DNA from 4 places in the Pseudarthrobacter woesei genome. Region 2 is predicted to be linked to each of the others. Evidence: riboswitches for the same ligand, from Rfam matches in the RefSeq annotation. Region 2 holds a riboswitch; each other region holds the start of a gene.
What was found. A riboswitch is a leader RNA that binds a small molecule or an ion and turns the genes downstream of it on or off. The one in region 2 is predicted to bind thiamine pyrophosphate.
Positions count from the first base shown of each region.

Region 1: it holds a riboswitch for thiamine pyrophosphate, as region 2 does, so the genes downstream of both, thiO (glycine oxidase ThiO) here and ACZYZE_RS11050 (ECF transporter S component) in region 2, are expected to answer to the same signal.
Region 3: it holds a riboswitch for thiamine pyrophosphate, as region 2 does, so the genes downstream of both, ACZYZE_RS16105 (bifunctional hydroxymethylpyrimidine kinase/phosphomethylpyrimidine kinase) here and ACZYZE_RS11050 (ECF transporter S component) in region 2, are expected to answer to the same signal.
Region 4: it holds a riboswitch for thiamine pyrophosphate, as region 2 does, so the genes downstream of both, thiC (phosphomethylpyrimidine synthase ThiC) here and ACZYZE_RS11050 (ECF transporter S component) in region 2, are expected to answer to the same signal.

Region 1 is NZ_JBVAYU010000020.1:10,141-15,466, forward strand. Features, by position in the region: gene ACZYZE_RS18080 (thiazole synthase) at 1-197, opposite strand, end outside; gene thiS (sulfur carrier protein ThiS) at 203-439, opposite strand; gene thiO (glycine oxidase ThiO) at 436-1,785, opposite strand; TPP riboswitch at 1,779-1,912, opposite strand; gene thiE (thiamine phosphate synthase) at 1,939-2,646, shown strand; gene ACZYZE_RS18100 (ferritin-like fold-containing protein) at 2,680-3,351, opposite strand; gene ACZYZE_RS18105 (RNB domain-containing ribonuclease) at 3,393-4,889, shown strand; gene ACZYZE_RS18110 (DEAD/DEAH box helicase) at 5,221-5,326, shown strand, end outside.
Region 2 is NZ_JBVAYU010000006.1:204,363-209,688, forward strand. Features, by position in the region: gene ACZYZE_RS11045 (ABC transporter ATP-binding protein) at 1-408, opposite strand, end outside; gene ACZYZE_RS11050 (ECF transporter S component) at 431-1,078, opposite strand; TPP riboswitch at 1,146-1,289, opposite strand; gene ACZYZE_RS11055 (heme-degrading domain-containing protein) at 1,461-2,039, shown strand; gene ACZYZE_RS11060 (DUF4235 domain-containing protein) at 2,077-2,340, shown strand; gene mnhG (monovalent cation/H(+) antiporter subunit G) at 2,372-2,794, opposite strand; gene ACZYZE_RS11070 (MrpF/PhaF family protein) at 2,784-3,062, opposite strand; gene ACZYZE_RS11075 (Na+/H+ antiporter subunit E) at 3,059-3,604, opposite strand; gene ACZYZE_RS11080 (Na+/H+ antiporter subunit D) at 3,601-5,214, opposite strand; gene ACZYZE_RS11085 (Na(+)/H(+) antiporter subunit C) at 5,211-5,326, opposite strand, start outside.
Region 3 is NZ_JBVAYU010000013.1:50,122-55,447, reverse strand. Features, by position in the region: gene obgE (GTPase ObgE) at 1-1,347, opposite strand, end outside; gene rpmA (50S ribosomal protein L27) at 1,465-1,728, opposite strand; gene rplU (50S ribosomal protein L21) at 1,791-2,099, opposite strand; gene ACZYZE_RS16105 (bifunctional hydroxymethylpyrimidine kinase/phosphomethylpyrimidine kinase) at 2,444-4,030, opposite strand; TPP riboswitch at 4,041-4,138, opposite strand; gene ACZYZE_RS16100 (Rne/Rng family ribonuclease) at 4,269-5,326, opposite strand, start outside.
Region 4 is NZ_JBVAYU010000003.1:387,681-393,006, forward strand. Features, by position in the region: gene ACZYZE_RS07175 (alpha/beta fold hydrolase) at 1-240, shown strand, start outside; gene thiC (phosphomethylpyrimidine synthase ThiC) at 237-2,072, opposite strand; TPP riboswitch at 2,067-2,174, opposite strand; gene ACZYZE_RS07185 (amidohydrolase family protein) at 2,250-3,353, shown strand; gene ACZYZE_RS07190 (VOC family protein) at 3,436-4,311, shown strand; gene ACZYZE_RS07195 (hypothetical protein) at 4,927-5,326, shown strand, end outside.

The DNA of each region.
Region 1 (5,326 bases), on a different contig from region 2:
GCGGGCGAGTAGCGGCGCATGGCCACCGTGGTCAGTTCCGTGCCGGACGCCAGGAGCGCGGCCCCGAGGCCGTCCAGGCTCGGCGCCCCGCCGGTGCCCATGATCAGCCGCGATCCCAGCTGCACGCCGTCGACCGTCAACGGATCGTTGATGCCCGGGGATACCACCGGGGCTGCTGCACGTGTGGTTGCTTCCATGTTGCTCATCCTCCCTGCACCGCCGTGACCAGCTCGACGTCATCGCCGTCGGCGAGCGCGGTGCCGTGCCACTGGCTGCGGGGCACCACCTCGGCGTTGCGTGCCACCGCGACACCAAGCTTGCTGCCGTCGGCGGACTGGCCGTTCGGGGCCAGCGTGCGCCCGGTGACCTTGCTGACCAGGGTGCTGACGGAGGCGCCGTCGGGGAGCGTGTGCTCTGTTCCGTTGAGTCTGATGTTCATGCCGTTTCCTTGCTGTGCTCCGGGTGCGGGCGGGTGTCATGGGGGCCGGGGTTTGGGCAGCGGGCAGGGAACCGGTCGGGCCGGAAGCGCGCCCAGCGCGGGTCCGCGGTGCCGTCCAGCAGCTCCCGGCAGATCTCCGCGGCCGCGGGGGTCAGCAGGATGCCGTGCCGGAAGAATCCGGTGGCGATGATCAGGCCTCCGACGTCCCCGTCGCGGCCAGGGGCCCGGTCGCGCACCCGGCCCAGCAGCGGGGCGTTGTCCGGTGTTCCGGGCCGTGCCCGCGAGGTCGCCTCGAGCAGCTCCAGTTCGGCGACGGCGGGGACCAGCTGCTGCGCGTCCCGCAGCAGCTGGTAGACGCCCCCGGCGGAGACGGCGCCGCCTGCGCGGCCTCCGTCGGAGAGAGCGTCCTCACGCTGGGTCGCCCCGATCACCACCGTCCCGTCCTCCCGCGGGACAATGTAGACCGGCACCCCGCGGACAAGGCCGCGCACGGTGGATCCCAGCAGCGGCCGCAGGTGGGCGGGCACCCGGAGCCGGAGGATGTCGCCGTGGACCGGCCGGAGCGGCAGGTTTAGCCCGGACGGCAGTCCGGCCAGCCCGGCGGCGCCCAGCCCGTTGGCCACCACCGTTTCCCCTGCCCGGACCGTCCCGCCGCCGGCCAGGCCGACTCCGCTGACGCGGTCGCCCTCCCAGAGCAGTCCGGCAGCGCGGCGGGGAACAGCGGAGTACCGGGTGCCCGCCGCCAGCAGCGCCGCGATCCGGGCAAGAAGCCGGCGCGGGTCCACCTGATGGTCGGCGGGGATGTCGAAGGCGCAGGAGATCCCCGGGCTGAGCAGGGGTTCGCGTCCGCGCGCCCCGCGGACGGTCAGCGGCTCCACGGTCAGGCCGCACGACTGCTGCACCGCCCGCAGGTCCGCGAGCGCCCGGCGGTCGGCGGCGTCGGCCCCGATGACGAGGGTCGACGTCGTGAGGTAGCCGGTGCCCGTTCCCGGCTCGCCGGGGGGACCGGTCTCCCCGGGGAGACGGGGGCCCCCGGGGCTGCCGTCGAGTCCGGCGGCGAAGCCAGGCCACAGGCGGGAGGATTCGAGCATAAGTTCCAGGAGGTCCTCCTCCCGATAGTGGAGTTCGCTCACGGGGGCGAGCATGCCCGCGGCGGCCCAGCTGGCGCCGCTGCCGGGGGCGTCGTCGATCAGGGCGACGGATCGGCCCGATTGCCTCGCGGCCCAGGCGATGCCGTGGCCCACCACGCCGCCGCCGATCACGGCCACGTCGTAATATTTCCCGGCCGTGGAGTCATGAACAGCGCCGTGAAGCCCGGGAGCAGCCGGGGCGGATGGTGGGACCATCGAGGATTCCTTCCCTACGCCGGTACTAGCCGGATCAGGTCAAGCGGTCGGCTCTGACGCCCTCTCAGCCCCTCCGGCGCCGAACACCGGTGGCGGTCGGTTGCAGCGGGCTCCCGCGGTATGGCCCCAGTTTAGAGGAACTAGTCTTGGGGCATGAGCAAGGATGCCGTCCACACCACCGCCCGCCTCTACCTGTGCACCGACGCCCGCAAGGACCGCGGAGACTTTGCAGCCTTCGTTGATGCCGCCTTTGCCGGCGGCGTCGACATCATCCAGCTTCGCGACAAGTCCATCGAGGCGGCCGAGGAACTCGGGCTGCTTGAGGTGCTGCACGACGCCGCCCAGCGTCACGGCCGCCTCTGGGCGGTCAATGACAGGGCGGACATTGCGTCGCTTTCGGGGGCGCCGGTATTCCACATCGGGCAGAAGGACCTCCCGCTTGAGGCTGCCCGGACCATCCTCGGCACGGGCACCGCGATCGGACTCTCCACCCACAGCCCCGAACAAGTGGACGCCGCGATTGCCGCCTCCCCCGGCCGCAGCGGGCTGGACTATTTCTGCGTGGGGCCCGTGTGGGCCACGCCCACCAAGCCGGGGCGCGCCGCCGTCGGGCTGGATCTGGTGCGGTATGCCGCGGAGGCTGTCCGCCGGGCCGAGTCCACGGTCCGCGACGGGGCCGACGGCACCGTCAACGGCATGGTCCCGTGGTTCGCGATCGGCGGCATCGACCTGGGCAATGTGGAGCAGGTGGTGGCGGCCGGCGCCCGCCGGATCGTCGTGGTCCGGGCGATCACCGAGGCCGATGATCCCGCGGACGCCGCCCGCGCCCTGCTGGCCGCACTCGACGCCGCGGAGGCCTGAGCCGGGTCTGCCGGGGCAGAGCCCTGATCGGGATCAGCCGGTCAACCCCAGCTGCTTCATCCGGCTCGAGTGCCCGGCGGCCAGTTCGGCCGTCAGCCCGCGGACCAGCTCCTTTGACCGTTCCTCGTCGACGCCAGTCAGGCCGCCGAGGAACGCGTGCTCGGAGCCCACCCGCTGCGCCTGGGTCAGGGCCTCCCCCAGCAGCCGCCGCGCCCACAGGGCCAGCCGCGACGCCAGCCGCGGGTCATGTCCAAGGGCCTCCCTGAGACGCTCGCGCAGCACCGCGGTGGCCGCTTCGTCGGACTGGATCCGCTCCACGAGCTCCCGGGTCGAGTCGTCGACGTGGCGCGACACGGCACGGTAGAAATCGGCGGAGACCGTGTCGATCACGTAGGCCTTCATCAGGGATTCGAACCAGTCTGCCGGGCGGGTGCGCTGGTGGAAGTGGTCCACGGACGGCTGGAAGGCCAGCATGGCGGCCTCCGCATCAAAACCCATCTCCTCCAGCCGTGCGCTGACCAGTTCGTAGTGCTGGAACTCGATCACGGCGATCCGGGCAAGCACCGCACGGTCGTGCAGGGTGGGCGAATACCGGGCATCGGAGGACAGCCGCTCGAAGGCCGAAAGCTCGCCGTAGGCCATCACACCGAGCAGATCCATCAGGAAGCTGTTGTAGCGGGCAGGATCGGACGGGGATGTGCTCATGATCCAAGACTAATCGCGGGATTCGGGCTAATCTGATTTTCGTGTCCCATCATCGCCTGACCCCCGGCATCCACCAGCAGGAGAACCAGCTTGCCGCGGCCTTGACCACGCTGCGCACCACGCTGGAACTGCCGGGACCTTTCCCCAAGGACGCGCTCCGGGAAGCCAAGGAGGCCGTGGCCGGGCACGAGCTGCCGGAGTTGGATTTCACGCATATCGAGTTCGTGACCATCGATCCGGAGTCCTCCACCGATCTGGACCAGGCCCTCTTCATCGACCGCTCCGGCGACGGTTACAAGGTGTTCTATGCCATCGCCGATGTCCCCTCCTTTGTGGCGCCCGGCGGGGCGCTCGACGCCGAAACCCGCCGCCGCGGCCAGACCTTCTACACCCCGGACGGCCGGATCCCGCTGCATCCGGAAGTCATCAGCGAAGCAGCCGGTAGCCTGCTCGCCGGTCAGCTGTGTGCCGCCTTCGTATGGGAATTCGAGCTCGATGCCGCCGCCGAGGTCGCTGCCGTGCTGGTGCGCCGGGCGCAGGTCCGCAGCCGGGCAAAGCTCAGCTACAAGGGTGTCCAGGCCGAGCTCGACGCCGGCACCGCGGCTCCCGTGCTGCAGCTACTCAAGGAAGTGGGGATAAAGCGGGTGGAGCTGGAACGGCTCCGCGGCGGCGCCAGCCTGAACATGCCGGAACAGGAAATCGAACAGCTGCCCGACGGCGGCTACCGGATCGTGGCGGTCCCGCCGCTGCCGGTGGAGGACTGGAACGCCCAGATTTCACTCATGACCGGGATGGCCGCCGCGGGGATCATGCTCGAAGGCAAGGTCGGGATCCTGCGCACCATGCCCGCCCCGGATGAGAACTCCCTGGCGCACTTCCACCGCCAGACCCGGGCCCTCGGCAAACCCTGGGACGGGCAGATGAGCTACGGCGAGTACCTGCGCACCCTTGACCCCACGGACCCCCAGCAGCTGGCGATCGTACACTCCGCCGGCATGCTGTTCCGCGGCGCCGGCTATACCCCCTTTGACGGAACAGTGCCGGACGCCGCCGTCCAGGCCGCCATCGGCGCCGCCTATGCCCACTCCACCGCGCCGCTGCGCCGGCTGATCGACCGCTTTGTGCTGGTCATCTGCGAGGCGCTCAGCAACGGCACGGACGTCCCGGCCTGGGCCCGCGAGGCCCTCCCTTCACTTCCCTCGATCATGGCCGCGTCGGACCAGCTGGCCGCGAGGCTGGAACGCCTCTCACTCGACACCGTCGAGGCGGCGCTGCTGATCAACCACATCGGCCAGGAATTCGATGCGGTGGTCATCTCCGGGTCCAAGCCCGCCAAGAACGGAAGGAACGGTAACGGCAACGGGGCCTCCGGAAAAGCAAACGGAAACGGCGGCGGCCCCTCCGGAATCGTCCAGATCGCGGAGCCTGCGGTCACCGCGCGTTGCCCCGGCGAGCTGGAATCCGGCACCCAGGTCCGGGTCCGGATCGTGTCCTCCGATATCATCACCCGGGAAGTCCGGCTGGAGCTCGCGGGCTGACGCTCGGCGGCCATTCCGCGGCGCAATTGCGCCGCGACGGGCCGCGACGGGGCCGAACTGGCACAGCCAGTCAAGGTTCCGGGCCGCGTACAGCTAGACTGGAAGGGTAGATATGGATGCCCGGTCGTTGATTTCCATGATTCTCGAATTCAACAAGCCCGCCCCTACGCGATCTTGAGATACACCCGCTGGTCCCCAGTGCCAGTATTTAGATAGCCCGCGATCGGCTTCCACTGGAATTGCCTGCGCGCCTGAGCGTGCTCCGGAACGGCCTCCCGGCCGGCCCCGTTGAGCAAGCAGCGCAGCCCAAAATGAATAAGGAAACTCCCCTGTGAGTGAATTGCACACGCACCAGCTTCTGACCGACGAATCCGGAACGGAATCGCTTGAGCCGGAAGAGACCATCATCTCGGACGAAAAGCCGCACGAGATTGCCG
Region 2 (5,326 bases):
TACCCGGGACCAGATCTCCGCCGGGGGCACGGACAGGTTCTCCGCACCGAACGCGACGTCGTCGCCGAGGCGCGAGAGCACCACCTGGGTCTCGGGATCCTGCTGCATCAGCCCGGCCCGGCCGCGCTGTGCCCGCGGCGGGGCACCGTCGATCAGGAGGCTGCCGGTCTCGTCCGAGTCCCCGGTGTCCGCCGGGGCGTCACCGGCGGAACCATCGCCCAGCACCCCCGCCAGGGCATGGAGCAGCGTGGATTTGCCGGCGCCGGAGGGCCCCAGCAGCAGCACGCGTTCGCCCGGCCGGATGTCCAGGTCCAGGCCGCTGACGGCAGGTTTGGCCCTCCCTGCGTGCCGCCAGCCCCAGCCGCGCGCGGTGATCGCGGCCGGGCGGCCGGCCGTCTCAGATGTCATCAGTCGTGTGCGGCTATGGCTATCAGGAGAAGACGGGTTCCGATGCGGCCTTGCGGGACGCGAAGGAGCTCAGCACCCCGGTCCTGGCCAGCCCGCGGGTGGCGAGCCAGGACAGTCCGCCGGCGATCAGGGCGCCGGAGATGGCGGTGAAAATGATGTAGGCGAGCTTGTCGCCGCCGGCGTACGCAATATTCCAGCCCCAGGGCATAAACGAATCGTTCAGTCCGCAGAACAGGCCCGCGCCGGCACCGGCCAGCAGGGCCACCGGCAGGTTGAACTTCTTGTAAACGAACGCGGCGAACACCAGTTCCGCGCCGAGGCCCTGCAGAAGGCCGGAGATGAGCACCGTGGTGCCGTACTGCGAGCCCATAATGAGCTCGCCGGTGGCGGCCACGGCTTCGCAGAACAGGGCGGCGCCCGGCTTGCGGATGATGAGCATGCCCAGCACCGCCGGGATCATCCAGCCACCAGCGTAGAGCCCGGTCAGCGGCGGGTAGAACGCGTTGACGGGGGCGGAGATGAGGTTGGCGCCCTGGGACCAGGCCCAGAAAATTACGCCCCCGGCCACCGCGATCAACGCGGCCACCACAATATCCACCACACGCCAGTTGTGACCGGGCCGGGTGGGTACCTTCCGTGCAGAACCATGCTTTGCGGATGTATCAGTCATGTCGTCCTCCTGAGGAACAGGAGGGGAGAGTGTCCCGGCGGGTCACGGCTTCCGCCGCCCCTCCGGGCACTCTGAGAACTCGACTCCCTTGCGCCGGTACTAACCGGATCAGGTTCGAGGGTCTGCGGCTGTCCGCACTCTCAGCGCCCACCTGCGGTTCCGCTGGATTTCTCCAGTGATGCCCGACGGCGGCGCTCCCCTGTCGTATTAAAGATCGCCCTTGTGGGCGTTGCCTAGTTTACACCCGCTGCGCCGCGAATTCCGTGGCCCGCCGTCACAATCCTGCGGCCCGCGCTGCCGCAGGTTCCACCCGGCCGGACACCCCGGTTCGCAGAGCCGGCAGGGCTGGCCAAAGACGGCCAAGTATCGGAGGCTGGATCACATGACCAACCCACCAGAGTCTTCCCCCGGCTACGACCCGGACTCCGCGGAACCCCAGCCGCACGGATCCCTCGCGGCACTCATCGGCCGCATCCTGGCCGAAATCGACGAGCTGCAATTCCAGTCGTTCAGCAAAGACGATGCCCTGGACCTCGGGCTCCTCCTGGTCGAACTCGGCAGGCAACGCTCGCACCCCATCGCCATCGACATCACCAAAGGTGAGCAGGTGCTCTTCCACGCGGCGCTGGAGGGTGCCACCCCGGACAACGAACGCTGGATCAGGGCCAAGCAGCGCACGGCCGTCCGCTACGAAGTCCCGTCCCTGCTCGTGGGTCTTCGGGCGCGGGCTGCCGGCGGGAGGATCGAGGACAACGCCTGGTTCGACCAGCAGGTGTTCGCGGCGCACGGCGGCGCCTTTCCCATCTATGTGCGGGGAACCGGGGCCATAGCCACTGTCACGGTTTCGGGCTTGCCGCAGAAAGCCGATCATGAGCTGGTGGTGGAAGCACTGTCGGAAATCCTCGGCCAGACGGGACCGCCAGCCTGGGGTCCCGGCACCGGGCCGGGAACGCTAGGCTAGGGGAAGCCCTGTTTCCTCCCGCAAGGAGTTGCGAAGAATGAACATTTTCATCAAACTGCTCGGCACCGGCATCAGCCTGCTGGCCGGCTTCGTCGGCACCAAGCTCGTCGACACCGTCTGGGAGAAGTCCACCGGCAACAAGCCGCCCAAGGGCCACGACGACGACGTTCCCACCACCCTGCGCTCGGCCCTGACCTTCGCGCTGATCTCCGCCTCGGTCAGCGCCATCATCCAGGTCCTCGCGAACCGCGGCACCCAGCGCGCTGTCACCCGCTTCGCCAAGTCCCAAGACCTGGTTTAAGGCGCCTGGTTTAGGGCGCATCGTCTAGCCATCACCGCTCGTCGGTAGGCGCGGCGCCGCCGTCGCCGTCGTCCGTGAGGCCGCGCGTATTCGCCGCGTGCTGCACCACGGCTTCCAGCTCATCGCTGCTCAGCAGTTCGCGGTGCAGGTGTTTGGTGCGGTAGCCGGCCCGGCCCACCATGTGCGCGGATACCGGCACGGTCAGCAGCTGGAAGATCCAGGCCACCACGAGCACCGGCCACACCCACCAGCTGCGCATCTGCAGCCCCACGGAGGAAAGCAGCAGGAACAGTCCGAGCACCTGCGGCTTGGTGGCGGCATGCATCCGGCTCATGAGGTCCGGAAAGCGCAGCAGGCCCACGGCCGCGGCCAGGGACATCAGCGCTCCGACCACCATAAAGACGGCCGAGACGGCGTCGATCACGGTGTCGCCGGGGAACGATTCAGGATTCACGGGTATGCTCCCGCCGGTCGGCCACGAATCTGGCCACGGTCACGGATCCGATGAACCCGATGATGGACACGGCCACCACCAGCATCAGGTTGTTCAGGTGCCGGTTCACGGCCATGTCGATGCACAGCGCCGCGCCCAGGATGGCGAGCAGCACGTCGGCCGCCAGTACCCGGTCCAGCAGCGAAGGGCCCCGCGAGATCCGGATGATGGCGCCCGCGGCGGCCAGGGACAACACCACCGAAGTGACGGTCAGGACAAGCTGCATCATGGGCCCGCCTCCTGCTTCAGTGCGGATAGTTCGTCTTTCGTGCCCATGATCCGGATCAGCCCGGCCTCGGTGTCGCGGACGTCCTTGCGGAGCTTGGCGGCATCCGCGGCATCACGGACGTTGATGCCGTGGATGTAGAGCGTCGACGTGGACCGGTCCACGTCCACCACGAGCGAGCCGGGGATCAGTGAGATCACGTGTCCGGTGGCGGTCACCAACAGGTCGGAGTGGCTCCGCAGCGGGACGGCGACGACGGCGCTGATCACCCTGGGACCCTTGGCGACGGCCAGGTACAGGACTTGGAAGCTCGCTGCCACGACCCTGACGAGGAAGATCAGGGCAAACGGGATGGCCCGCAACAGGTTGAAGCGGCCGCCGAGTTCCACCGGGGGCAGGTAGAACAGCCTGGCCACGACGATGGCGATGAGGGCACCGAAGAGCAGATTGCCCGGGCTGAAGTCCTGCCAGAGGGAGCACCAGACAACCACCAGCCAGACCAGCAGGGGCAGTTCCTGGCGCAGCGAGATCCGCTTCCGGCTCATTTGCCATCCCCCGGATGCTGCGGCTGTGACAGCGCGGGGACGGGTGCGTCCTCGCCCAGCACGGCCTGGATGTAGGCGGTCCGGTCCAGCATCTCCCCGGCGGACTGGTCCGCAACCCGGAACAGCGGCCCGGCGAACACCGTCAGTGCGACGCCGAAGACCACCAGTCCCAGGGTGGAGCCCACCATGGTCCGCGGCAACAGGGTGACGTTGGTCTTCCCGGCCCGGTCCCCCGTGGCTGCGTCCCCGGGAGCGGACAGCAGTACGGGGTCCGGGTGTTCCGCGTCCTCGGGTTTGCGCCAGAACGCACGGTTCCAGACCCTGGCAACCGCCAGCAGGGTCAGCAGGCTGGTCAGCACTCCGCCGATCACCAGGGCGAACGCGAGCGGCGTGCCGAGTTCCACGCCGGCCTGCAGCAGCCCGAGCTTGCCCAGGAAGCCGGAGAACGGCGGGATCCCGGCCAGGTTCATGGCGGGGATGAAGAACAGCACCGCCAGCACCGGGCTGAGCTTGGCCAGCCCGGCCAGGCGGTCCACCGAGGAACTTCCGCCGCGGCGTTCAATCAGTCCGGTCACCAGGAACAGGCTGGTCTGGATAGTGATGTGGTGGGCCACATAGAAGACGGCGGCACCGAGGCCGGCCACCGAGGACATGGCCAGGCCGAACACCATGTAGCCGATGTGGCTGACCAGCGTAAAGGACAGCAGCCGCTTGATGTCGCTCTGGGCCAGTGCGCCCAGAATTCCGACCAGCATGGTCAATAGCGCGGCCACCATAAGCGGAGAGTTGAGGGTGTCGCCCGGGAAGAGCAGCGTTTCGGTGCGGACCATGGCGTAGACGCCCACTTTCGTCAGCAGCCCGGCGAACACCGCGGTGACGGGTGCCGGAGCCGTCGGATACGAGTCGGGGAGCCAGAAGGACAGCGGGAACACTGCGGCCTTGATCCCGAAGGCCACCAGCAGCATCACGTGCAGCAGTGTCCGGGTGCCCTGGTCCAGGTCGGCGAGCTTGATGGCGAGGTCGGCCATGTTGATGGTTCCGGTGGCGCCGTAAATCATCGCGATCGCGATCAGGAAAAGGACCGAGGAGACCACCGAGACCACCACATAGGTCACGCCCGCCCGGATCCGCGGACCGGTCCCGCCGAGGGTCATCAGCACGTAGCTGGCCGTCAGGAGGATCTCGAACCCCACGTAGAGGTTGAACAGGTCCCCGGACAGGAAGGCGTTGGATACCCCGGCCACCAGGATCAGGTAGGTCGGGTGGAAGATCGAGACCGGCGCGTCCTGGTCGCCGTCGGCCATGCCCTGCCCGGTGGCGTAGATCAGCACGGCGAGGCTGACGGCGGAGGAGACCACCAGCATCAGCGAGGAGAACTGGTCCACCACCATCACGATGCCCCAGGGCGGCAGCCAGCCGCCGATGTTGACCGCCTCGGTGCCGCCGTCCCAGACGGAGGCGAGCAGGAGGCATTCGAGCAGAAGCGTCAGGGACAGCAGCCCGATGCTGACGGTCCGCTGGGCCCGGGAGTGCCGGATCAGCAGGAAGGTCAGGGCGGCGCCGAGGAGGGGAAGTACGACGGCGAGCGGGGCGAAGCTTGCGATGTTCACTTATCCCCTCCTTCCTGGCCTGGTGGGGTGACGTTTAGGGAGCCTGGCTGTTCTTCCGCGGCAGCGTCCTCGACTGTCAGCTTGCGGTCGCCTACCGTGACGGTGGCGGTTG
Region 3 (5,326 bases), on a different contig from region 2:
CATGGTCGGTTCCCAGTCGAAGACGACGCCGTCGTCCTCACCAATGACGACCGTGTCGCCCGGCACGGCGCCCTGCTTGAACAGTTCGTTTTCGACGCCCAGCTTGGCGAGGCGGTCGGCGAGGTAGCCGATAGCTTCCTCGTTGGTGAAGTCGGTCTGCTTGACCCAGCGCACGGGCTTGTCGCCCAGGACCCGGAACAGCGGCTCGAGGTTCTTCTCTTCCCGGCGGATCTTGAAGCCGGATTCGTTGACGGCACGAGGCTTGAGCACGGGGGCGTGGACCTTCGGCGGGGCGGCCGCGAGGGCGTCGCGGGCGGCCTGGACGATTTCACCCATGGCGAAGCCGAGCTGGCGCAGGCCTTCGTGGCTCGTGGCCGAGATCTCGAAGACCTTGTAGCCGCGGGATTCGAGTTCCGGGCGGACGAACTCGGCCATGTCCTTGCCGTCCGGCAGGTCCACCTTGTTCAGGGCGACGAGGCGGGGGCGGTGGTTCAGCGGCACCACCTCGCCGTCGGCTCCGCTGTAGCTCATATCCACCGTGTACTTCTCGAGCTCGGCTTCGATGATAGCCAGGTCGGAGAGCGGGTCGCGGTCGGACTCGAGCGTGCCGCAGTCCAGCACGTGCACCAGGGCGGCGCAGCGCTCGACATGGCGCAGGAAATAGTGGCCAAGTCCCTTGCCTTCGCTGGCGCCTTCGATCAGGCCCGGCACATCGGCGATCGTGAAGCGTACCTCGCCGGCCTGGACAACGCCGAGGTTGGGGATCAGGGTGGTGAAAGGGTAGTCGGCGATCTTGGGCCGCGCCGCGGACATGGCGGCGATGAGGCTGGACTTGCCGGCGGACGGGAAGCCGACCAGTGCGATATCCGCGATGGACTTCAGTTCCAGGACGACGTCGCTGGACTCGCCTTCGATGCCGAGCAGGGCGAAGCCGGGCGCGCGGCGCTTCTGGGAGGAGAGCGAGGCGTTGCCGAGGCCGCCGATGCCGCCGGCGGCCGCAATGTACTCGGCGCCTTCGCTCACAAGGTCGGCGAGGAGTTCGCCGGACTTGGTCTTGACCACAGTGCCGACGGGGACCGGAAGGATCAGGGTTTCGCCGTGTTTGCCGCCGCGCCAGTCGCCCATGCCGGGGCCGCCGTTGGTGGCGTGCCGGTGGGGTGCGTGGTGGTAGTCCAGCAGGGTGGTGGTCTGGGGATCGACACGCAGGATGACGTCGCCGCCGTTGCCGCCGTTGCCGCCGTCCGGACCGCCGAGGGGCTTGAACTTCTCGCGGTGGACGGAGACACAACCATGGCCGCCGGTACCGCCGGATACGTGCAGTACTACCCGGTCTACAAAGCTCGCCACGTGGATCTCCTCAGTGCTGTTCCTTAGGCCCCCGAAGTGGCCCAAGATGATTGTAATGCGGTTAAAACACCGGTGGAGCGGACCTAATGGCCCGCCCCACCGATTTACAGCTTGTTGTTACTCTGCCGCTGCAGCAGCCACGATGTTCACGACGCGGCGACCACGGCGGGTGCCGAACTCGACTGCGCCGGGGGCCAGCGCGAACAGGGTGTCGTCCCCGCCGCGGCCTACGCCGGCGCCCGGGTGGAAGTGGGTGCCACGCTGGCGGACGATGATCTCGCCTGCGGAAACCACCTGGCCGCCGAAGCGCTTGACGCCGAGGTACTGGGCGTTGGAGTCACGACCGTTGCGAGTGGAACTCGCGCCTTTTTTATGTGCCATTTGAAAATGCCTGCCTTAAAAATTCTGGGGAATCTGCTGAAAACCTGAACAGTAACGGTTAGTTACTTGATACCGGTGATCTTGACCTTGGTCAATTCCTGACGGTGACCCTGGCGCTTCTTGTAGCCGGTCTTGTTCTTGAACTTCTGGATGACGATCTTCGGACCACGAAGGTCTTCGAGGATCTCAGCCGTAACCGTTACCTTGGCCAGGTCCGCGGCAGCGGACGTAACCTTGTCACCGTCGACCAGGAGCAGTGCGGGCAGCTCAAAGGTGCTGCCGGCTCCACCGGGGACGCGGTTCAGGGTAACGAAGTCTCCAACGGAAACCTTCTCTTGCCGGCCGCCTGCGCGGACAATCGCGTACACCACTGGGGAACTCACTTCTCTCGACGTTTATTACTAGATTTGCGTGCGGAACCTGGGTCCAAGATATTTGGTCCGGCTCACGCTGTGCCTCTACGCCGGTGGATTCCCCGGGGGAACCCATGAGCTATCCCGTGGACAATACTGAACGGATTGTCCTCAAGGTCATAACCCAAGTGTTGGCGTAAGCACCGAAGATCTAGACTACGCTAAATTCGCCTTCGGTCGCAAATGAGGCTGGTTCCGGCGGGTAGTTCGTGATAGGCGCCACTTGGTATTGACCGAGTGGTGCCGCTGCGACTTCCGGAACCGTGCCCGACTATCGTACAGGCTGCGTCGGGCCGTCCGCGTCAGGCGTGCAGCCTCGGCGCGTCGAAGAACTCTACTTCATAGCCGGCCGACTGCCGGAAGGCCAGCGCCATGGCCTCCCGTTCACGCCCCGAGGCCAGCCGGGCCGCCGCATCCGTATAGGCGATCGCCTGCCGGGTCGCTGCGGCGAACTCCTCATCCGCGTAGGTACTCAGCCATACGGCATAGGGATGCGCTTCCGGTGCCCCGGCGGCGAGGAACTCTCCGTGCAGGGATTCCCCCACCTCGGCGTAGAGCCAGAAGCACGGCAGGACGGCGGCCACCAGTACCCCGTAACTGCCGGAGACCGAGGCGGCCAGCAGATGGTCCACATAGGACTTGGTGACCGGCCCCGGCCGCAGGTCTGCCGTGCGGGTGCTGAGCCAGTTCCGGTGCAGCCCGGACTCGACTTCGAGGCAGTTCTGCGCGGAGCGCGCCCAGAAGAGCTGTTCGGCTTCGGTGGGCGCCATGGCCGCCGCCCGGGCCAGCACGCGCGAATAGCCGTTGAGGTACTGGGCGTCCTGCGCGAGGTAGTAAGCGAAGTCCTTCTCCGGCAGCGTACCGTCGGCCAGCGCCTTGATGAACTCCAGCCCGTAGATCGCCTCAAGGTCCGCGGCAGCACTGTCTCGCAGCGCGACGGCGAATTCGCCCTCTGCCGGGACGTGTTGCCGCGGGCCGGCATGGTGCTCGGTCAGGTGCTGCACATGGTGGAAATGGTGGACCGGGCCGTTTCCCGTTCCGACGCCGAGGCGCTCCGAATCGCGCAGCGCACCGGCCAGCCACGGCTTGACCTCGCGGAGCGCCGCCTCCCAGTCCCCCACGCGGGCCTGCACAGTGGCGATCGCCGAGGACAGCGAGCAGCCGGTTCCGTGGCTGTTGCGGGTGGGCACTCGCTGCCCAGGCACCACCACAACGTCCTGGCGGAGCAGTCCGCCGGTGTTGACGAGCGCATCGGGGCAGCCGACGTCGGCGTAACCGCCCCCCGCGCCGGCACCACTGTCGAGGTGGCCGCCCTTCACGAGGACCGTGGTGCCGGCCAGTGCGGCGAGCCGCTTACCCTGGGCCAGGGCCCCGTTCCAGTCCGCGGCGACGGGTTCCTTCAGCAGGATCGCCAGCTCCGCAAGGTTGGGCGTAATCAGGTCAGCATAGGGAAGCAGCGCGTGCAGGGCAGCCTCGGCCGACTCCTGCAGCAGCCGGTCGCCGCTCGTAGCCACCATCACCGGGTCAAGGACCACGACGCCGGGCCGTGTCTTGTCGAGCCAGCCACGGACGGCGTCGATCACGTCGGTGTCCCCCAGCATGCCGATCTTGACGGCGTCGATACTGATATCCGTGCTGACCGCCTCCAGCTGGGCGGTCAGGAAGGCCGCCGGCGGGACGTGGACGGCGCTGACGCCCCTGGTGTTCTGGGCGGTTAGGGCCGTGATCGCCGCCATGCCGTAGCCGCCGTGCGCGGCAATGCTCTTGAGATCGGCCTGGATGCCTGCCCCGCCGGAGGGGTCCGAGCCAGCGATGGCAAGCACGCGCGGGATCCTGGGCCCGGCGGTCCGCGGGGCGTGCGGAAGAAGTGAGGCCGCAAAAGTGGACACTGCAACGGAGGATGAAGCCACGAGACATCCCTTCGCCGGTGCTAACCGGACAGGTTCAACGGGTCTGGATCTCAGCCGGCTCGATGCGCGGCACCCCGTGTCAGTGCTACAGCCTAGCCGTATCGCTTAACGAAGTCGCGGGTGCGGTCCGGACCTGGCGTATTGCTACACCGGGTCCGGACCGCACCCGCGGTCCTGCTGAACTGCTGACGTGCTGAGCTACCGGGCTACTGGGCTGTTACAGCTCCGACGCCGGTACGCCGACGCCGAGGATGATCGGCTCGTTCGCGGCCGGCTTCGCTGCTGCCGGTGCGGCGGCCGGGGCCTTGGCCTCGTGCACCGCACCTGCCGCGGCCTGCGTGGCCGCCCCGCGGTGCTCCGTTGCCTCCCGGTGTTCAACAGACGTCGCGTTGGCTGCACCCTGGGCGCGGCTGGCGCTCCGGTTGCGGCGTCCGCGGCGGGCGCGGGACGTGCCGGCCTCGGCCTCAGCCTCGGTCTGGGAACCGGGTCCCTGGGCACGTCCGGGTCCGGTGCCGCCCGCGCGGGCGGGAGCCGCCGTAGCTGTCCGGGCGGCCGGCGTCTTGGCGGCCGGTGTCTTGGCGGCTTCGGTCCGGTCTGCGTCCGTCCGGCCTGTGGCCGGTTTGCTGTCCCCGGGTTCGCCGAGCTGGGCGAACGCTTCGGTCAGCAGGTCCAGGGTCAGGGCCGGTGCCGGGGTGTCGTCAGCGTGCTCAACGAACGGCAAGGCGACCTGCTCGCCGCCGAAGGTCAGTACGGCAGCGGGCCGTCCGGCTGCTTCCTCCGTGGCGGCGAACTGCGCCACGGCCTCGACCGCGGCCCGGCGCGTCTCGGCGTCGGCCTGGCGGGTTCCGGCGTCGGCCTCCCCGTCGTGCAGGTGGGCGGCGTGCGCCGCAGCAGCAATATTCGCCAGCGCGGCGCGGGTCGTCTCGGCCTTGGCGTGGCGCTCGGCCTCGGTGGGCTCGGCGTGGACTGCTGCCGGGGCGGACTGGTCGTCCGCGCCCTGGCCGCCCCGGCCGCGGCGGCGGCCCTTGCGCTCGGTCCGTGCCGCGGGCTGGCTCTCGGCCCGCGGGACGTAGTGTTCGGCGGCGACGGTGTTGGCCCGGCGGTGTTCCACCGGCTCGTCGTGGGTGACGATCCCGCGGCCGGCGCAGGTTTCGCACTGTTCGCCGAAGACTTCCAGCAGCCCGGTGCCCATCCGCTTGCGCGTCATCTGCACGAGGCCCAGCGAGGTCACCTCCGCCACCTGGTGTTTGGTCCGGTCCCGGCCCAGGCACTCCA
Region 4 (5,326 bases), on a different contig from region 2:
CGCCTGCAGGCCCCGCCGTGGGAAGCCCCGCTGCAGATTGTCCCCGGCGTGCCCACCCTGGTCCTGACCGGCGGCTGGGAGCCGCTATACGAAGAGATCGCGGGTTACCTGCGCGAGACCGGCGCCCTGCACCGCACCGCTGCGGGAGGGCACCGGCCCCAGGACTCTGCTGACGGCGACCGCGCCATCCGGTCCTTCATTGCCGGGGTCAGCCGCAGCCAGCACTCACAGGCTTCCTAGACAGCTGCGGGTCCGCCCACGGAAGGCTCCGGCAGATAGACCTTGCCGCCGGATGCCAGGAACTCGGTGCTCTTGGCGCGCATTCCGGCCGCGAGTTCGGCCAGTGCGGCCTGCGAGTCCGCGGAGCCGTACTCGTCCCGGATGTCCTGGCTGATCCGCATCGAACAGAACTTCGGCCCGCACATCGAGCAGAAATGCGCGGTCTTGGCCGGTTCCGCCGGCAGGGTCTCATCGTGGAAGGCCTCGGCCGTGACGGGATCCAGGGACAGCGCGAACTGGTCCCGCCAGCGGAATTCAAAGCGCGCCTTGGACAGGGCATCGTCGCGTTCGTGGGCACCAGGGTGGCCCTTGGCGAGATCGGCGGCATGGGCGGCAATCTTGTACGTGATCACGCCGGTCTTGACGTCGTCCTTGTTCGGCAGCCCGAGGTGTTCCTTGGGCGTCACGTAGCAAAGCATTGCGGTGCCGTAGCGGGCAATCTCCGTCGCCCCGATCGCCGAGGTGATGTGGTCATAGCCGGGCGCGATGTCGGTGACCAGCGGCCCCAGTGTGTAGAACGGGGCGCCCTTGCAGAGATCCTGCTGCCGCTCCACGTTTTCCCGGACGAGGTGGAACGGTACATGCCCCGGGCCCTCCACCATGACCTGCACATCGAACTCCCAGGCCCGCTGCGTGAGCTCGGCAAGGGTGTCCAGCTCGGCGAACTGGGCGGCGTCATTCGCGTCCGCCGTCGCGCCGGGCCGTAGCCCGTCACCGAGGGAGAAGGCGACGTCGTAGCGGGCGAAGATTTCGCACAGCTCATTGAAGTGGGTGTAGAGGAAGTTCTCCTCGTGGTGCGCCAGGCACCAGCCGGCCATGATCGCGCCGCCGCGGGACACGATGCCGGTGACCCGGTTGGCCGTCAGGGGCACATAGCGCAGCAGCACTCCGGCGTGGATAGTCATGTAGTCCACCCCCTGCTCGCATTGTTCGATCACGGTGTCCCGGAAGATTTCCCACGTCAGGGCATTGGCCTCGCCGTTGACCTTCTCCAGCGCCTGGTAGATCGGTACCGTGCCGATGGGCACGGGGGCGTTGCGGATGAGCCATTCCCGCGTGGTGTGGATGTCGTCCCCGGTGGAGAGGTCCATGACGGTGTCCGCGCCCCATTGGGTGGCCCACTGGAGTTTGTCGACTTCCTCCGCGATGGAGCTGGTCACGGCCGAGTTGCCGATGTTGGCGTTGATTTTCACCAGGAAGGCCTTGCCGATGATCATCGGCTCCGATTCGGGGTGGTTGACGTTGTTGGGAATGATGGCGCGCCCCGCCGCCACTTCGGAGCGGACCAGCTCCACGTCGCAGTTCTCGCGCAGGGCCACGAACCGCATCTCCTGGGTAATAAAACCGTCCCGGGCGTAGCGCATCTGCGTCACCGTCCGGCCGTCGACGGCGCGGCGCGGCATCGGCCGTCCGCCCCGCCACTCGGCCGACGCCGCTCCCCGGCGGACAGCGGACTTGCCGTCGTCGAGCAGCTCCCGTTCCCGGCCGGCGTAGGGTGCGGTGTCCGCCCTGGCCTCAATCCACGGGGCGCGGAACGGCTCCAGCCCCCGGACCGGATCGCTGCCCGGACCGGCGGTGCGGTACACCCGGAACGGGGCGTTGGCTGCGCCGCCGGGCGAATCCGCGAGCGCGATTTCGGTCACCGGGACACGGAGGCCGTGTTGGTCATCCGTGGTGAACGCCAGCGAGTGGGACTCAAGCGATTGTGCGGGGGCCGCGGACCGGACGTGGACGGGCAGGTCCTGGAGCCCCTGGTTGTGGGCAGGGCTGTGCTGTGTCAATTGCGTATTCACGGAATACTCACTTCCTTCGCCGGCATTACCCGGGCAGGTTCAACGGTCGCAGGCTGCGTCAGCCCGATCTCAGCCCCTGCAGGGGCACCCGTGTGGTCGTACACGAAGCTACCACAGGGGTCCGGAACGTCTCCGCGTGTGACGGCGCCCGTCAATCCTGGGATTAGGCTCTAAGCCATGATCAGCATCATCGAGTTCAGCGGCCCCATCCTCACCGCCGCGGACCAGGAACGCCGCGGACTCTGGTCCGTGGACGGCCTGCTGACCTTCGACCGTCCGGCCGCCGCGCCGGACGTTGTGCTGAATGGCTGGGTCATTCCCGGGCTCGTGGATGCCCACTGCCACATCGGACTGGGCCCCGGCGGTGATGTCCCGGCAGAGCTGGCCGAACAGCAGGCCATCACGGACCGGAACGCCGGAACCCTGCTCGTGCGCGACGCCGGGGCAGTGCACGACACGCGCTGGCTCCAGCAGCGGCCGGAGCTGCCGCGCATCATCCGCTCGGGCCGGCACATTGCCCGCACCGGGCGCTACCTCCGCGGCTTCGCCGTCGAGGTGGAACCGGACGGCCTCGTGGAGGCGGTGCGCAAGCAGGCCCGCGCCGGCGATGGCTGGGTCAAGCTCGTGGGGGACTGGATCGACCGCGGCGCCGGCGACCTCACCCCCTGTTTCCCCGCCGCCGTGCTCCAGGACGCCGTCCGGGCCGCCCACGATGAAGGTGCCCGGGTGACGGCGCACTGCTTCGCCGAGGACACCCTTGATGACATGCTCGACGCCGGGATCGACTGCATCGAGCACGCGACCGGCCTCCTGCCCCGGCATGTGCCCCGCTTCGTCGAGCAGGGCGTGCCGATCGTCCCCACCCTGATCAACATCGCCACCTTCCCGGACATCGCAGACCAGGCCGGCGCGAAATTCCCCCGCTACGCCGCCCATATGCGTTCACTCTGGGAGCGCCGCGCCGAACGGGTCCTTGAGGCCTTCGAGGCCGGCGTCACCATCTATGCCGGAACGGACGCCGGCAGCGTCATCAGGCACGGGCGGATCGTGGACGAGATCCAGGCACTGCACGACGCCGGCCTGCCTGCCAGTGCCGCTCTCGACGCCGGCGCCTGGGGTGCGCGGGCATGGCTTGGTGCGGACGCCATCAGCGAAGGTGCCGGCGCAGACGTCCTGGTCTGCGCCGAAGACCCGCGCAGCAATCTGGCCACGCTGCACGAGCTCAAGCACATCGTGCTGGGCGGAGAACTGGTCCGCCGGGAACAAACCCCGGTTTATTAGGAATAAATTGAAGCTTCAAGTAATTTAGCTCTATGAAAGGTCATCGAAGGACGGTGGCCGCCACAAGCACCGGAGCGATCACATGACTGCAGAAGCCAGCACCCAGGATCTTCTTCCCGCCGAACTCACCATGGGCACCGTGATGCTCAAGGTCGGCGACATGACGGTCATGACGGACTACTACCAGCGCGCCCTCGGCCTGGACATCGTGGCCGAGCAGGATGGCGGACTCTACCTCGGACGCCGGCTGAAGCCGCTGGTCCACCTCGCCCCGGCGCCGGGGCTCAGCGTCCCGTCCCGCGGCGAGGCCGGCCTCTTCCACACGGCCCTGCTGTTCGAGGATCAGCCCTCCCTGGCCGCGACTGTCGCCACCGCCGCCCGGTACGAGCCCCAGTCCTTCACCGGCAGTGCGGACCACCTCGTGAGCGAGGCCTTCTACTTCAATGATCCCGAAGGTAACGGCATCGAGCTCTACTGGGACCGTCCCCGCGAGGCCTGGGCCTGGGACGGCACGAACGTGGTCATGGACAGCCTGGCCCTCCCGCCGCAGCGCTACCTCGACGAGTTCCTCACCGAGGAATCCGTGACCGGGCAGCGCGAGGCCGAGGCCGGCATCGGACATGTCCACCTGCAGGTCGGCGACGTCGAGTCAGCCCAGGACTTCTACGTCGGAACCCTCGGCTTCGAAAAGACGGCGGGCTGGCACGGCCAGGCGCTGTTCGTCTCGGCCGGCGGCTACCACCACCACATGGCCATGAACGTCTGGAACAGCCGCGGCGCCGGACCCCGCCGGGACACCCTGGGCCTCGGCGAGGTGCTGATCGAAGTACCGGCCGGCGACGACGTCGGCGCCCTTGCTGACCGACTCAAGACCGCAGGGGTCCCCTCGCACCACACCGGAGCCGAACTGCGCTTCGAGGACCCGTGGCGCAACCGGATCCGCGTCGCCGTCCGCTGAGTGTCCGCCATTAACGGCGTGGGAACACGGGAAGGTGGCCAGGATCGTCCCGCAAGCGCAGTCCATCTTCGAGCGCATGGCGTGGCATTGTCCTGGCTGCGAGGGGACGGGTTCCGTGAGGGAGTCCGAGGTCAACATCCCCGGAACGGGCCACATTGATCTCATGGCCACTGGACATGTCCAGCGTTCACAGCCCCCGCGGGACATGCCCCAGGTCCGCCGACGTGGCCCAAGGGACATGTCCAGCGCAGGCGGCCAGCACTGGACATAGCGGCAATATGTCCATTGGTGGCGGTCAGGGGAGGGCATGTCCAGTCCGGGCGAGGCCGGTTGGGGGTGGCCGGGCTGGGCTGGGAGGGGGAGGCTTGGTCGGGCCGGGGGAGGACATGTCCACTTTTGATTGACGCGAGCGCCGGGCACATCCATTTGGCGCCGCCAGCAATGGACATAGCGGCAATATGTCCATTGGTCACGGTCAGGGGAGGGCATGTCCCGTCCGGGCATGTCCGGTCCGGGCGTGGCCGGGCCGGAGCGGCTAGGCTGAAGCGACGCCGAAAACAGCGGACCAGCGCCGCCGAACACACATGCCGCCGAGCACACAAAAGGACGAGCTCCATGGGATTCACCGAAATCTTTGTCTCCACCCACGATGAAGCTCTCAGGCGCGCCGCCGCCCTCGACGGCGGCGGTGCCGCTGCGCCGGGAGCCGTCCGGATCCCTGACATCAGCGATTTCGAAGTCGAGCGCCTCGGCGACCTGGCCGGGACCGCAGTCCATGCCGCCGGCGCCGACTACGAGTTGGCTATGGTGGACGTGGCGAGCGAGTCCCTGCTCGGCGTCCCGCCGGCAATGGTCCGGGCACTCGCCGAGCTCCTCAGCTACGAGACCGAGGGCGAGGGTAACGTCCTGGACGACGTCGCCGAAGGCTGGGCCGCCGAGGAGGACATGCCTTTCGGCGCGGAGCAGGCCGTCTCCTACGTCCGGCAACTCGCCGAGTTGGCTGCCGGCGTCGATC